DNA from 2 places in the Endozoicomonas sp. ALB091 genome. Region 1 is predicted to be linked to the other one. Evidence: riboswitches for the same ligand, from Rfam matches in the RefSeq annotation. Region 1 holds a riboswitch; the other holds the start of a gene.
What was found. Region 1 has a riboswitch for thiamine pyrophosphate ahead of thiC (phosphomethylpyrimidine synthase ThiC). Riboswitches for the same ligand answer to the same signal wherever they lie in the genome.
Positions count from the first base shown of each region.

Region 2: it holds a riboswitch for thiamine pyrophosphate, as region 1 does, so the genes downstream of both, thiD (bifunctional hydroxymethylpyrimidine kinase/phosphomethylpyrimidine kinase) here and thiC (phosphomethylpyrimidine synthase ThiC) in region 1, are expected to answer to the same signal.

Region 1 is NZ_JBLYNQ010000006.1:1,024,781-1,032,689, reverse strand. It holds gene ACO6UX_RS11505 (GNAT family N-acetyltransferase) at 324-824, shown strand; gene ACO6UX_RS11500 (phosphohydrolase) at 921-1,595, shown strand; TPP riboswitch at 1,636-1,751, shown strand; gene thiC (phosphomethylpyrimidine synthase ThiC) at 1,946-3,769, shown strand; gene ACO6UX_RS11490 (pyridoxal phosphate-dependent aminotransferase) at 3,736-4,806, opposite strand; gene birA (bifunctional biotin--[acetyl-CoA-carboxylase] ligase/biotin operon repressor BirA) at 4,954-5,952, shown strand; gene ACO6UX_RS11480 (type III pantothenate kinase) at 5,949-6,716, shown strand; gene ACO6UX_RS11475 (SPOR domain-containing protein) at 6,718-7,440, shown strand; tRNA gene ACO6UX_RS11470 (tRNA-Tyr) at 7,600-7,683, shown strand; tRNA gene ACO6UX_RS11465 (tRNA-Gly) at 7,805-7,878, shown strand.
Region 2 is NZ_JBLYNQ010000006.1:732,114-740,022, reverse strand. It holds gene ACO6UX_RS10260 (hypothetical protein) at 1-325, shown strand, start outside; gene ACO6UX_RS10255 (hypothetical protein) at 429-1,196, opposite strand; gene ACO6UX_RS10250 (ABC transporter substrate-binding protein) at 1,341-2,324, opposite strand; gene ACO6UX_RS10245 (ABC transporter permease) at 2,328-3,080, opposite strand; gene ACO6UX_RS10240 (ABC transporter ATP-binding protein) at 3,084-3,866, opposite strand; gene thiD (bifunctional hydroxymethylpyrimidine kinase/phosphomethylpyrimidine kinase) at 3,882-4,700, opposite strand; TPP riboswitch at 4,844-4,944, opposite strand; gene ACO6UX_RS10230 (SDR family NAD(P)-dependent oxidoreductase) at 4,998-5,777, opposite strand; gene ACO6UX_RS10225 (DUF3833 domain-containing protein) at 5,789-6,364, opposite strand; gene ACO6UX_RS10220 (class I SAM-dependent methyltransferase) at 6,349-7,596, opposite strand; gene ACO6UX_RS10215 (DUF1365 domain-containing protein) at 7,593-7,909, opposite strand, start outside.

The sequences.
Region 1 (7,909 bases):
AACTTTTGACAATCTGCGCACACTAATATAGGGAAAGAAGTTGCACAGCCTGTGAAATCAACATCTGCTCGTAAAAGGTTGCAGTTTCAGGCTCTCTTCGCTTTTGCCTGATCATCAGGTGGTCTGGGTTCAGGTTTTGCCTGATGATCTATTGGCATTCTCTGGTCTGACGAAGGCAGTTGTTTTTCTTGATATTAGTATCAATAAATCAGTCAGTTGTATTCATCGGGTCATCTGATTAATGAGAACTTTCAGATCATCTAACTGTCCAAATGGCGGAGTAATTATTTTGTTGGAGCAAAGTTTCTGGAGACTATTTTACCGTGCTGATTGTTACTGATACGCCCCGTCTGATACTTCGTACCTGGCAGTTACAGGATATCGATGCGTACTCCGCCTTACTGGGCGAAACACCTCCCGGTGCCTCAGATGCCATGGCCACAGAGCCCGCAAGCCTTGCAGAAACCGAGTTGTGGCGCTACCAGGCGGAACTGGATAAATGGGGGTGGTCGCGCTGGGCGGTGGTATTCAAAGAGAATAACCAGCTAATTGGCTATTGTGGCTTTTCTCCCTATGGCAAGCATATTGAGATGAGCTGGCGCTTTTTACCCGCTTACCGCGGACAGGGGCTGGTGCTGGAAGCTGTTGAGGCAGTGACTCAATTCGGCTTTAACCAGCTGGGTATGGAAGAGATTATTTCTTATACAACCCCCACTAATGAGTTTGCCCAGGGCGTTATGCAACAACTGGGGATGACACTTGATCGCTTTGAGGGGTGGAGTACCTGTACGGTTGCCCGTTACCGCATACAGTCACCGATATAAATCATGCGCTGAAAATATTCCGCAGCCACAGTACAATCACTTTAAATAATTTCATTCATTTAAATTTATCCCTCCACTTACAGTCTTTTTGAACTCATGAGCAATAGCAGCAGCGACACCCTGAGTACCTGGGAGCAGAAAATTATCGTCTGGCTACAATCCATGCACCACGACCATGATGACCACTCCCATGACTTTTCCCATTTTCAGCGGGTCTGGAAAACGGCGCAGCAGATCATGGATCTGGAGCAGGTGTCTGTGAATCCACTGGTGGTTCTCGCTGCCTGCTACTTTCACGATATTGTGGTGTTGCCAAAAGATCATCCTGAGAGGTCCAGGGCCTCTTCGCTGGCTGCCATAAAGACCAGAACCTGCCTTGAGGATATGGGGTTTCCTGCTGAGTTGATTGATAACGTCTGTCACTCGGTGGCCAGTCACAGCTATTCTGCGGGCATTGCGCCCGAAACCATTGAAGCCAAAGTGGTTCAGGATGCTGATCGGATGGAGGCTCTGGGAGCTATCGGGCTGGCCCGGGTTTTTTATACATCGGGCCTGCTGCGGCGAAAAATGTTCGACCCCGAAGACCCACTGGCTGAGCACCGGGCCCTTGATGATCGTGAATACGCGCTGGATCATTTCCAGGTGAAGTTGCTGAAGCTGTCTGACACCATGCAGACGTCCGCCGGACGCAGAATGGCAGAGCGGAATTCGGATTACCTCAGGGAATATATGGGCAAGTTGCTTAAAGAGCTGGAAGGGGATTATTCCTGACCCGGTACTACTTTTTCAGTGAGGGTGCCTTTATAATCTTCCCATCTTGTCGGAGTGCGAAAGCTGAGATCGCTGCATTTTATCGGATATATGTGCAGCAAATTCGTTGAACCTGCTCAGGGTAATACCTGCGAAGGGAACAAGAGAAGAGAGTACCGGGTTGCTATCTGGTGGATGGCTGATCACGCTTTTGGCCAATCATGCCTTTAATATCTCAAAGCATTGTTTTGCTTTAAATCAAGCAGCTTCTTGCTAACCTTGACGAGTCAAGCTAGCAAAAACCGTCTATTCCTTTTCTCTGGCCTGAGACACCGGCAAGCCATACCAATAACAATAGATAAGGGATATTCATGGTCGGTAACTCTCAACTTCAGGGTATTCAGATGCGTGCTCCAATTGCTGACAGTCAGTCACTTCTGGTAGAAGCCTGTCGTTCATTTCCTGCTTCACGGAAAATTTACCTTCCCGGCAGCCGCCATGATATTCGTGTGGGCCTGCGGGAAATAACCATTGGGCAGAGACACGGAGAGTACAGTAAGTTATCCACTGAATCTGCCGTTCGGGTGTACGACACATCCGGTCCTTATACTGATCCGGAATACTGCCTGGATCTGCTTAAGGGCCTGCCGCCTATCCGTTCAGAATGGATACGGGCACGAGAAGACTCAGAAGAGTTGAGTGCCCAGTCTTCAACCTATGCATTGCGACGAAAACAGGATATTCAGGTTGAGCCGGTGCGCTTTCAGTCATCTGCCCCCGTCAGATGTGCCCTGTCTGGAAGAAATGTGACTCAGCTCCATTATGCCAGGCAGGGAATAATCACACCGGAGATGGAATATATCGCCATCAGGGAAAACATGGGAAGGCCTGAAGCAAAGATAACCCCCGAATTTGTTCGTCAGGAGGTGGCATCCGGTCGTGCGGTGATACCCGCGAATATTAACCATCCCGAAGCAGAGCCAATGATTATCGGCCGTAACTTTCTGGTGAAGGTTAATGCCAATATTGGTAATTCACCGGTGACGTCTACCATAGAGGAAGAAGTTGAAAAACTGCTCTGGGCAACCCGCTGGGGGGCCGATACGGTGATGGATCTTTCCACCGGTAAACATATCCATGAAACCCGGGAGTGGATTATCAGAAACTCACCGGTACCGATTGGCACCGTGCCTATTTATCAAACACTGGAGAAAGTAAACGGCAAGGTAGCGGATCTTAATTGGGAGGTGATGAAGGACACCTTGATTGAGCAGGCAGAGCAGGGGGTAGATTATTTCACCATTCATGCCGGAACGCTGAGAGACCATGTGAAACTGACCACTGATCGGGTGACCGGTATTGTTTCCAGGGGCGGTGGGATTCTCGGGCAGTGGTGTGAAATGCATGACAGCGAAAACTTCCTCTATGAACACTTTGATGAGATCTGCGAGATATGCAAGGCATACGACATTACGCTTTCATTAGGGGATGGGCTGCGCCCGGGATCGGTGGCTGATGCCAACGATGCGGCACAGTTTGCCGAACTGAAAACGTTGGGTGAACTGACAAAGAAAGCCTGGGCACATGATGTGCAGGTGATGATTGAAGGCCCCGGGCATATACCGATGCACCTGATTCAGGAAAATATGGATAAACAGCTGGAGTATTGCCACGAGGCACCCTTTTACACGCTGGGTCCACTGACGACGGATATCGCCCCCGGCTATGACCATATTACTTCCGGGATCGGTGCAGCGATGATTGGCTGGTTTGGTTGTGCAATGCTCTGTTATGTGACACCAAAAGAGCACCTTGGCCTGCCCAATCGTGAGGATGTGAAACAGGGATTGATCGCCTACAAAATTGCTGCCCATGCGGCAGATGTCGCCAAAGGTCATCCGGGGGCACAACTAAGGGATGATGCGCTGTCCCGTGCCCGTTTTGAGTTCCGCTGGGAGGACCAGTTTAACCTGGCCCTGGATCCGGATACCGCAAAAGCCTACCACGACGAAACCCTCCCTCAGGACAGCGCCAAGGATGCGGGTTTCTGTTCCATGTGCGGACCAAACTTCTGCCCAATGCGCATGACGCATGATGTGCGGGAGTTGGAAGAGCCTTCAGCCAATAAAGAGCCCTTAGCCAGTAAAGCGCCCTTAGCCAGTCAAGCGGCTCCGGCAATGGAAAGCCCCTCCTGAATCCTCTCGATCAGCTGCCGGGTCTGGGCAATATCACCCAGTGTTATTCTCAGACCCTTTCGCCCAGTCTGGTCAGACTTTGGGCGAACAAGGATGCCATGGCTGCGCAGGTGCAGCTCAATGACCTCAGGATTATCCGGAAATGCCCAGATGAAATTGGCCGCACTGGGCCAATAGGGAATGGCCTGTTGATCAAGGAAATGCTCAAACAAGGGCTTGGATGACTCCATAACTTCCCTGACGTACTGACGGGTATACTCCGGATGGTCCAGGGCGGCATTGATGGCCACGGCAGCAAACTGGTTAACATCATAAGGGCCACGGATATTCAGCAGCGCCCGGATGTTGTCAGGGTGGCTGATCACATAGCCCAGGCGAATGGAAGGCAGGCCCCAGGTTTTAGAGAAGGTGCGTGTGACCAGAATATTCGGGTATGCCATAACCGCATCCGCCACGGTGGCCTGAGAGTATTCAAAGTAGCATTCATCAACCAGCAGGGCGGTATTGGGTGCGGACCTGGCAATGGTCAGAATATCTTCACGCTGGATTTGCGTGCCGCTGGGGTTGTTCGGGTTGGCGATGACAATCAGCCGGGTTTTTGCGGTGATGGCGTCCAATACTGCGTTAACCGGAAAGCCGGTTTCCCGCGTATAGTCAGGCTCAATAATGTTCAGCTTTTCAATATTGGCGCACTGGTGGTACATCGCGAAGGTTGGGCCGGGGATGATGATGTCATCACCTTCTGTACAGGCCGCACGGATAATAATATCAATGCCCTGGTCAGAACCATTAGTGATCATGACCTGGGGTTCATCGACGCCTGCATAGTCAGCGATTTTCCGGGTCAGGTCGCCATAGGATGGGTACACCTGCAGACGATCATCATTGATATAGTCAATCAGTGCCTGTTTGACATGCTCACTGACGGGCAGCGTTCTCTCATTAAAGTCCAACAGCAGATTGTGATGAGGGTTTCTGCCTTCAAGTGGCGGAGAATAGGCGCTCATCCGGGTGATGTGGGACTTGAAAATGCTCATCGGCGGTTTCCCTGATCCATCTGTTTTGTTGGAGAAAGTGCAGTATAGAGCAGAGTTCCCGGGAGAAGCTATCAGGCATTGGGTCCGCTTAATGCTCTGGCCTGATATAATATTCAGTTTCCTGACAGGTATGTGGATTTCCTATAAATGGAAAAGGTATTAGAACTTCTGGCTGATGGCGGTTTCCACTCCGGTGAAGCGCTGGGCAGGGCGCTGGGGATCAGTCGCGCTGCGATCTGGAAAAAACTGAAAATGCTGGAAACGCTCGGCCTGCAAATTGATTCAGTCAAAGGCCGGGGGTACCGGCTGCACCCGGGAGTTGAGTTGCTGGATAGTGAACGTATTCTCAATGCCCTGGCCCCATCCGCCAGAGAGTCGGTGGCGGTCCACACCTGTTTGAAAACAGCATCCACCAATGATCTGGTCAGAGAGATTCCTGTTGCCAGCCCGTTAATAAAAGGGGTGTGTCTGGCAGAATATCAGACCAGCGGCCGTGGTCGGCGGGGCAGAGCCTGGGATAACCCCTTTGGTTCGACCATCAGCATGTCTGTACGTTGGTTTTACAGTGCTGGTATGGCATCCCTGGAAGGGCTGAGCCTGGCGGTCGGTCTGGCTGTACTGAAAGCGCTTGAACGCAGCGGTGGCGGTGATCTCAAACTGAAGTGGCCTAATGATCTGCTGTGGAACTCCCCCGACGGTTTTCGCAAGCTGAGTGGCATCCTGCTGGAAGTGCACGGAGACCCCACCGGAGACTGCGAGGTGATCATCGGTATTGGCGTCAATATTGCCCTGAGCCAGCAACAGATCAACAGTATCAGCCAGCCCGCAGTGGATATGCAGCGGGTGTGTGGTACCACAGTGAGCCGAAATCAGGTAGCCAGTGAGTTGATCAACGAGTTGTGCCGTACCCTGGATATTTTCAGTCATCAGGGCTTCAGCCATTTCAAAGACCAGTGGGAGCGCTATGATGCTTTTGCCGGGCAGGAGGTTGTCCTGGACGCTTCCGGTAAAACGTTGTCTGGCGTAGCTTCCGGGGTGAATGGTCATGGTGGACTGTTATTGCAGACCCGTGAAGGTATGATGACTTTCAATGGCGGTGAGGTTTCATTAAAGGCCGCGTCACCCACAAAGAGCAAGTCATCATGAGAATTCTGGAACTGGATGCAGGCAATAGCCGATTAAAATGGCGGCTACTGAATAGCGGCCACATCACTTCCCATGGCTTTCTTGCCAACAGCGAAGACTGGCAACACGAATTGCCAAAGCTGCTGGATCAAATTGGGCCGGTCGATTCGGCCAGGGCGGCCATCGTCTCCGGTGATGAGCGTTTTGCGCAGTTGAGTACTGCGGTTAATCAGCACTTTAATGTATCCCTGTTAAAGGCCGAGGTTAAAGAGCAGTGCCGGGGCGTGAAAGCTGCCTATCCTGGTCTGGGCGTTGATCGCTGGCTGGCTATGCTGGCGGCCCATCATCTGGACAGGGCAGAGAATAAAGAGCCCTGCAAAAAAATGGTGGTGAGCTGTGGTACTGCCATTACCATTGACTTGTTGAGTGACGGCGGGAACCACCTGGGCGGCTATATTGTACCGGGTGTCGGCCTGATGAAGAGCATGCTGCACACCAGGACAGCACAACTTCCCATGGTAGCAGCAGAAGCATCAACGATAATGCCCGGAACAAGCACTGCCGGGTGCATTAACAACGGTATTCTGGCCATGGCCGTAGCCATGATTAATACACAACAGGCGCAGTATAAAACGGCTTGCGGCAAAGACTGCCCGGTTTATCTCACCGGAGGTGACGCTACCTTGATTCAGCCGTATCTGGGTGAGTGTTACCATCATCCCGCGCTGGTGATGGATGGTCTGGCGCTTGCTTTCGAACAGGAGGGGAGTAACTCCGTTATATAAAATGCGTTTGACAGTAATTTTTCTTGTGTTTGCCAATATCAGTTACTTTGCCTGGGGCTCATGGCAGGAGTCCAGGGTGGGTTACTGGCTGCCTGAGAGTGATAGTGCCTATACCGAAGCCGCAGGTGAGCGACTGGTTCTGTTGACTGAGACGGAAGATTATCTTCAGTCTCTGCGAAATGAGACTGAAGTTCAGCCAACGTTGGAAACCTCGCTGTATTCCGGTGATACCGTCCAGGAATGTCTGATCGTCGGGCCTTTGGCCAATGTGATCGAGGTGGATGAGTTGCAGCAGCGCCTGTTTGCCGTAGGTGTTAGCAGCAAAGAGCGTGCAGACGAAAGCAGTCAGCAGCAGGATTACTGGGTTCATATACCGCCACTGGCCAGCAGGGATGCGGCAATACGGCTGTTAAGGGAACTTCAGGCCCAGAGAATCGACAGCTTTGTGATTACCCAGGGCGAACTGACCAATGGGATCTCGTTGGGGCTTTTTTCCCGCAGTGAATTTGCAAAAGCCGTAAGTCGTCGCTTAATGGATGCGGGCTATGAGGTCGCGATCAAGTCCCTGCCCAGAGTTCCTGAGCAATGGTGGCTTGAGATGGATGCCGCAGTAGAAGAAAAGCTGAGTACGTCATTCTGGGATGAGGCTACTGACCAGTTTCCTGAATTGAAAACCTTAAGAACGGCCTGCAAGAAGAATGATGCACTGAAAAAAGTGATGTAAAAGCATTGCAACGGACCAAGAGTTTCTCTAGTATACGCCTCGCTGCTCAGGGAGACAGTTAGCCAGGACGACAAACGGAGGTGACCAATTAACATGGTTGCTGAAGAGGAAAAGCCGGGTTGACAAAGAAAACTTCCTGAATAAAATAGCGCAGCATCTGGTGGGGTTCCCGAGTGGCCAAAGGGATCAGACTGTAAATCTGACGCGAAAGCTTCGCTGGTTCGAATCCAGCCCCCACCACCAGATTTCACTTCCTTGTGTTAAGTAAATCGAAAAACTGATTCTTGATGCTTGGAGACTGCTGGCTTCTCTTGTATTCTTTGTTGGATGTATTGAAGCTTCTGCATAAATAAGGTTTGTTTGTGCGGGTATAGTTCAATGGTAGAACCTCAGCCTTCCAAGCTGATGATGCGGGTTCGATTCCCGCTACCCGCTCCAGATTGCATCTCTTTCGTTCTTTTTTGAGATT
Region 2 (7,909 bases), 290 kb from region 1:
GATAGAGCATTTCAAAGATGAGTTAGCCAGCGCCCATGCCGCCGAGGAAGCGCGGTTGAAAGTGGAATGTTATCTGAGGGGGGATGTCGGGAAAGGCCTGCAGGTGACTAAGGATGAGGCGTTGGCAGCCATTGAATTTCTTCGCAAGGAAGAGTCGTTCCCATTGCCGTTAGCGCGCTTTAAAAGTCAATTTAGCCTGAGGGACCTGGCGAGGCATGGCCAGCGTGCGGCTCCTGTTGCCGTTCAGAGAGATAACCCTTTCCGTATGCCCGGTAATGAAATAGAAAATACCTCAGCCAATCAGCGTTACCGCAAGTCCGGCTGAAACCATTATTAAAAACAGGCGGACCGGGTTTTCCGGACAATCAGGCTCCGCCGTTAAATTTGCTAACACCGTGTTGATTTTGAACACAGAGCTTATTCCTTACCTATTTTTTCTTTTTCACTTTAAGGTCTGCGGAGATGCCAAAGATATCCACCTCGACATGTTCTACCACCAGGAAGTCATTGCCAGAAGTGATAAGATGGCGGCCCGCACGATCAAGCTCTGAGCCCGTCGAATCGTGATTAAACTGCAGGTATTCACCACTCAGGGCAATAGCAACCCTTTTCACGCTATCGGGCATCGCACCCTCGGCTACGTTGAGAACGATCTTTGAGTCAGAATCAAGTCGGATTCTTCCAGTGGCCTTAAGCAGGGGCTTATTATATTGATTTTGGAAAAAATTAAGTTTTGTTATGGTGATATAAGTGGTTCCTCCGGAGCCATCAAAGTCAGCCACAACGGATCCCTGTTCAAACGATAACGTACCTTTATTCGTTACATTACCACTGCTGTTTATCACCCCAAGGGATGCGACCGCCCCCGTGTTATTGATAAAGTGCCCATCACTCCAGTAACTGCCAGCAGTCAGTGTTCCCTCATTGGTGGCGGTCAATGTACTTCCGGAAATATTCAGCCCCATAGCGACATTAACTGAGCCACCCGCTCTATTGGTAAAAGGGCCGTTGACATTCATATTGCCATTTATGTTGATTGAGCCAGCGTTATCGATGCCGACAGAATCATAATTTTCACTTACAGAGAGCATATTGTCTCGGACCATGACTTCTTCAGCCGTCACCGGGGAAGCCAGGGCGGTTGCAAGCCCGGCCATGACAATGAATCTGAGTACTGGTTTTTTATACCTGTCCATGGGGCTTATATCCTTTTTCCGGAGTTAAACAATAGAGATTTCAGTCCATTCGCTTTCTGTCGGCACGCTCAGGGAGGAATTTAAAAATGAGGTGGCTATCGCAAAAAGCAGGTCTTGACGATAGCCGGTGACGTCCATTCCGGATTAAAAATCCAGCATGTAGTCCTTGGTGTTTACCGGAGTTTTCAGCTCTCCAGTCGCTTGCAGATAGTCAGCAAATGCCTGATAACGGCCCGCATCCCTGGCGGCAGGTCGCAGATCAAAACGGGGAATGGTGTCAAACCAGGCGCGGCGGTTCAGTTCATTATCCAGTTTCTCCGGGCTGTAATCCCTGAAGATCTCCCAGGATTTTTCCGGGTTATTCACAATATATTGAGTGCCCAGTTCAATCGCCCTGAGAAAACGACGAATGGCGTCTTTATCGTGCTGCTTGCTGTTGGCGATAAAAATCAGTTCATCGTAAGGCGGGATATTGTTTTCCTCGTAATAGAACATACGGCCCTTACGCCCTTCAATCGCCAGCTGATTCAGTTCGAAGTTACGATACGCGCCCATGATGGCATCCACCCGGCCACTCATCAGGGAAGAGGAGAGGTTCCAGCCCACATTGACCAGTTTTACATCCCCGGCACCAAACCCGTAGGGTGCAAACAGCGTGTCCAGAATGGCATTCTCTATGCCGCCAATATTCAAACCGATGGTTTTACCTTTCATATCCTTCAGGGATTTGATCGGGCTGTCATCCAGAACCAGCAGGCCGTCCAGGGGGGTGGCCACCAGGGTTCCGGCCCAGGCAAGGGGAAGGCCGTTGGCTACTCCGTGAATCATGCTGGGCTGATAGTAAACGGCAAGGTCCACCTTTTCTGCCGCCACCAGTTTGGGAGGAAGGTTGGGGTCTGCCGGTTCCTGAATAGTCACCGTAAGCCCCTGGTCTGCAAAGTAGCCATTCTGCCGGGCAATGATGATGGGGCCGTGATCCGGGTTGACAAACCATTCCAGCATCAGGGTCAGCTCTTTCAGCTCCCTGGCCGGTGCGGTGCTGGATACCTGACTGGCGCTGGCCTGCAGGCTGACGGACAGCAGCCATGCCATTGCCCATAAAAAAGTGTGTTGCATCAGTTTATTCATTTCTTATTCCTGGGAAGTCTCCGGTTGCCACGGAATGAGTCTGCGTAAAACACGGTCGGTCGTGTAGTAAAGGGTCACGGAACAGAAGGCCAGCACGGTGAGCGCAGCAAACATCTGGTCAGTCCAGAGTCGTGCATTGGCCTGAAGCATGAGATAGCCAAGGCCAGCGCTGGAGCCAACCCACTCCCCGACAACGGCACCAATCGGTGCCACCACAACGGCTACCCGCAGCCCGGAAGCCAGGGCTGGCAGTGCCGCAGGCCAGCGGATATGGCGCAGAATGGCCAGCCGGCTGCCGCCCATGGTCTGGGCCATATCCAGCCAGCCCTGGTGGGTATGGCGCAGTCCGTCATAACAACAGGTGGCCACGGGGAAAAAGATCACCAGAATGGTCATCACCACTTTCGACGTCAGGCCGTAACCAAACCAGAGCATCAATATCGGTGCGAGCGCAAAGACCGGAATGGCCTGGGTAATCAACAATGGCGGTAAGAGCCAGGGTCTTAACACGGTAAAATAGACCAGCACCAGCGCCAGAATAATACCCAGCAGAACACCAAGTAACAGACCCAGCAGCATTTCACTGAGGGTAACCAGCGTGTGTTCCCACAGCAGGCTGGCATTGTCTACCATGCTGTTGGCCACCGCTAACGGACCGGGAAGGATGTAGGATGGCATCTCAAAGGCCATCACCAGGGTATGCCAGAGCACCAGCAGGCCAATAAGAACGACAAAGGGTTTGACGGAGTCTTTCATTCTTTATGGCACTCCAGCCTGTTCATCAAACGACTCATGACGTAAACGATCCAGCAGTTTGCCCTGTAAGGCCAGCAGGTCATTATCATCCAGTGAGCGGGGTGTCTTGCCCGGTGGCGTAATGGCATCCGTCAGTCGGGCCGGGTGCCCCCTCAGGTGATAAACCTCATGGCCAAGGCGCAGGGCTTCCAGGGGATCGTGGGTGATTAACAGCACCGTACGGTTCTGTAACAGCTCACAGGCCAGGTCTTGTAAATTGAGCCGGGTGATGGCATCCAGTGCGCCGAAAGGTTCATCCATTAATACCAGTGGCCGGTTTTCCATCAGGGTCCTGGCCAGTGCTACCCGCTGGCGCTGACCGCCGGACAGATGCTGGGGCAGAACGTTGGCTTTTGCGCTCAGGCCTACCTTTTCCAGAATGGACATGGCCTGGTCCCGAACCTCGGCTGACAAGAGCGGACGACGGGTGAACACATCGGTCAGATTGCGGCGCAGGCGCTGCCCCAGGGTGATATTGTCCAGTACCGAAAACCAGGGCAGCAGCAGGTCCTGCTGCGCCATCCAGGCGATTCGGTGATGAACCGAAAAGCCGTCCTGACAGACCACTTCCCCCGTTGTCTCGCCCGCAGGCAGACCGGCAATCAGACGCAACAGACTGGTTTTGCCCACCCCGCTGCCACCCAGAAGGCAAGTCCACTGGCCGCCTTTAAGGGTCAGGTTGAGGTCGGTAAAAACACAGTGGTTGCCAAATCTCAGGCTGGCCTGGCGGATAATCACATCAAACATGCGTTGCGGTATTCTCTATGACCAGGTTCGGTAAAAGTGATGGACCGGGCCATGGCCGGAACCGATGTTCAGATGGTCGGCATGGCCAATGGCATCGGCAATGTACTCCTTGGCAGAGCGCACGGCATCGATCAAAGGGTAATCCCTGGCCAGCAAGGCAGTGACAGCAGACGACAATGTACAGCCTGTCCCGTGGGTGTTACGGGTTGCCACCCAGGGAGACTCAAGTTGGTGCAGGGTGTTACCGTCATGGAACAGATCAACGGCCTTCTTATTGCCCTGGTCTGAGGTAAGGTGGCCGCCTTTGAGCAAGACTGCACTGGCTCCCAGGGCCATCAACGGGTCAATCATGGCGACCATGGCTGCCAGTGACTCAGGTCGGGGGCAGTTCAGCAGAACCGCTGCTTCCGGCAGGTTGGGGGTAATCAGGGTTGCTTTGGGAATCAGTTTGCGACGCAGGTTATCGATGGCGGCTTCCTGAAGCAGAACATCACCGCTGGTGGCCACCATCACCGGGTCAACCACCAGGTATTTCGGCTGGTAATCACTGACCGCGCGGGCAACCGCATCAATCACTTCAGGCTGGCTCAGCATGCCCACCTTGGCGGCAGAAATGTTCAGGTCGGAAAAGACCGAGTCCAGCTGCTCCCGGACAAAGGCGGGTGAGACATCAAAAATACCCTGAACACCCACCGTGTTCTGTGCGGTCAGCGCAGTGATCACACTGCAGCCGTAGGCACCAAGGGCTGAGAAGGTTTTCAGGTCTGCCTGAATGCCGGCACCACCGCCACTGTCAGAACCGGCAATGGTCAATGCGATGGGTGTAGAAGACATAAGCTCGCGCCGCTCCACAAGAGAAACTCCATATCATTAGGACTGGCGGGAACAACGGGCGGGGTGTTGCAGTTCCTGTCGGGGCAATAAACTGCATTGATTAACTGGCTTGCACGATGGTGAGTACATCAGGGGTTTAGCAGCTCTCAGGCCCGTCGGTTTCCTACGCCAGCATTATCTGGTTCAGGTTCAATGGGTGTATCTCAGTTCTGCCATCACTGGCAGAACACCCCAACCAACACCGGCGGAGTCTATGGGGTTTGCCACAGGCTGTCCAGCGATTGAGTGAATTGACGCTTATCCGGTCTTACGGACCAACCAGAAATACATCGAGTAGGGCAGGTGACGCAGAAGCGCCATGATGGCGGCAAACATGCGCGGGAAGCGAATCTCGAACTGCCGCCCCTTCATCCCTTTGACGATGACCTCCGCCGCTTTATCCACCTCCATCAGAAAAGGCATGGGGAACCGGTTCTTGCTGGTCAATGGTGTTTTGACAAAACCCGGGTTGATCACTTTGATATCAATACCCTCTTGCCAGAGCTCCGAGTTCAGGGATTCCGCCATATTGATTAACGCCGCCTTGCTGGCACCATAACCCGCTGCTTTGGGCAGGCCACGATAGCCTGCCAGCGACGCATTAATGGCAATCACCCCTTTACCCTGTTTTTTCATGGCAGCGATCAGTGGCTCAAGGCAGTGACAGACACCCATCAGATTCAGTTCCATCTGTTGGCGCACCACATTGCTGGTAAACTCCGCTGCGGGCGAAGCAATATAGGTGCCGGCATTTAAAATCGCCTGGCCAACGGCACCATGATTGGCAATGATTTTGTTGACCGTCTCATTCACGGCTGTTTGATCCGTCACATCCAGCGGATAGGGAACGATCCTGCCCGGCAGTTCATCTGATTGCCTGGCCAGTGCTGCCAGCCGTTCTTCATTTCGGGCACTGGCCGCTACGGTCACTCCTTCCCGGGCCAGGGCAATGGCAACGGCTTCGCCAATGCCCTGGCTGGCTCCGGTGATCCAGACCACCGGAGCATTAGAAGGCGTTGTATCCTGAGTAGAGTTCATATCTGCTGCCTTTATGGTTCTTCTTCTGGCCCGGGTTTTTCAAAGGCGACCGTTAAAGTACCCAGCTTGATCCCCCATTTGCTCATGGTGGCGACATTCAGTAGTACGCCATCTTCTTGCAGGAACATCCAGTCATCAAAGGTCACCACCCACTCCCGGCCACGGATGGGCAGACGCATCTGGTATTTGAAGTTAAAGGCATTGCCGGCACTGCGGCCAATGGCCTGGCCAACGATATCTCCGGCGGTGCCCAGGTACTGTCCGTCACCCATAATGTTGACCTTCCAGATACGGGTTGACTCGTTACCATCGGAATAGATGAAGCGTTCATCCAGAGTCAGTACACCGTCTTTGACGTCTCCGGTCATCAACACCTTGAACCGCTGTTGAACATTGCCGAACCGGTCCTGAAACATGCCCCAGGCAACGGTTTCCCCGGCAAAGTAGTGTTCAATTTTCAGACTTGGTTCACTAGCTGCATAATCTTCAATATTCATGGCTGAGCACCCCGTCAGCATAAACAGTAGGGTCAGGAGCCAGGCCCGTCCCGACGTCCAATCTTTTATTGTTGTTAACGCGACTCGCATGATGCGGCCTCCCCTGACACAGGTTTGGTGAGTTTGTAGAGGCAAACATCAATACTCCTGAATTGGAAACCGGTCGTGCAGTAATCCAGGTAAAATTGCCACAGGCGTTTAAAGCGCTGATCAAATCCGAGCTGTTCAATGGCAGGCCAGGCCGAAAGAAAAAGCCGTTTCCATTCATCCAGCGTTCTTGCATAGTCGAGACCGAAAGAGAGGGTATTGGTTATGGCCAAACCGGCCTTTTTGGCCTGCTCTTGCATCACCCTGTCACAGGGCAACATACCGCCAGGGAAGATGTAGCGCTGAATAAAGTCAACACCGCGGCGATACTCCTCGAAACGGGCGTCGTCAATCAGAATGGCCTGGATAACGGCGGAACCTCCGGGTTTCAGGCTGCGGTACAGTTTTTCAAAATAGACCGGCCAGTGCTCTTCACCCACGGCCTCAATCATTTCGATGGAAACGATACGATCATACTGCTCATGGATATCCCGGTAATCCGTAAGACTGAACTGATGGGACTGGTTGTCCGACATCTGTTGCGCATAGGCCAGCTGTTCCTGCGACAGTGTTATCCCTTTGTATGCGCCCTGGTGCCGCTGATTCAGCGCCCGGGCAAAGCCGCCCCAGCCACAGCCTATCTCAAGCACGGAATGCCCCGGACGAAGCTCAAGCCAGTCGATAATGGTGTTGTACTTATTGCCCTGTGCGGTTTCCAGGTCCTCATGCTCATCAAAATAGAGGGCGCTTGAATAGGTCATGGTCGGGTCAAGCCATAGCTGGTAAAAGTCGTTGCCCAGGTCATAATGCGCGGCAATATTGCGACGGCTGCCGGAGCGACTGTTACGGCGTATTTTGTGCAACACCCGGTTAAACAGATTGCTGAACCAGTTGGCAGTCATCACCTCCTGCAGATTGTCTTCATTGGCCATGGCCCAGTCGGTCAGCGCTTTCAGGTCCGGAGAGCTCCAGTCGCCATTAATAAACGACTCTGACCAGCCCAGTAACCCCTGGCTGCCTTGCTGGATTAACCCCACCGGATTATGGATATGCAGACAGGGGATGGGTGTACCTGACCGGAACTGCCCCACCATCACACTTTCGTTGCCATCAATGCGCAGCTCAATTCTGCTCACCCCCGCCTTGACCAATCGTTTTTCCAGCCAGGAGAGTACATTTCTCAGCGCAGGGAACCAGGGTTTGCTGGTGATCTCCGTGGAGCTGGTTGAGTTCATGGTTTCTTCCCCCTGTTCGCTGTATTGTTTTGTGAAAAATATTTTGCTTTCTCACCGTTCATCGCGGCGTAGGTCGCAAAATTTTTTTCTTTTGCTTTTCGCGTTTCTGCACGGGTATGGCTGAAAAAGAAATGTCTTGGCGTGTGTGAGTAAATCGATATGCCCTTTAGCCAGAGCCGCAAGGCTTCCCAATGGATGGCCGCCATGACTTTCATGGTTTGCAGTGGCAGCAGCATGGTCTGTTTTACGATAAAACGATCGGTGATGGTTTTGCGCAGCCCTTTGAACACGGCAGTGAACAGCTTGCCGCTGG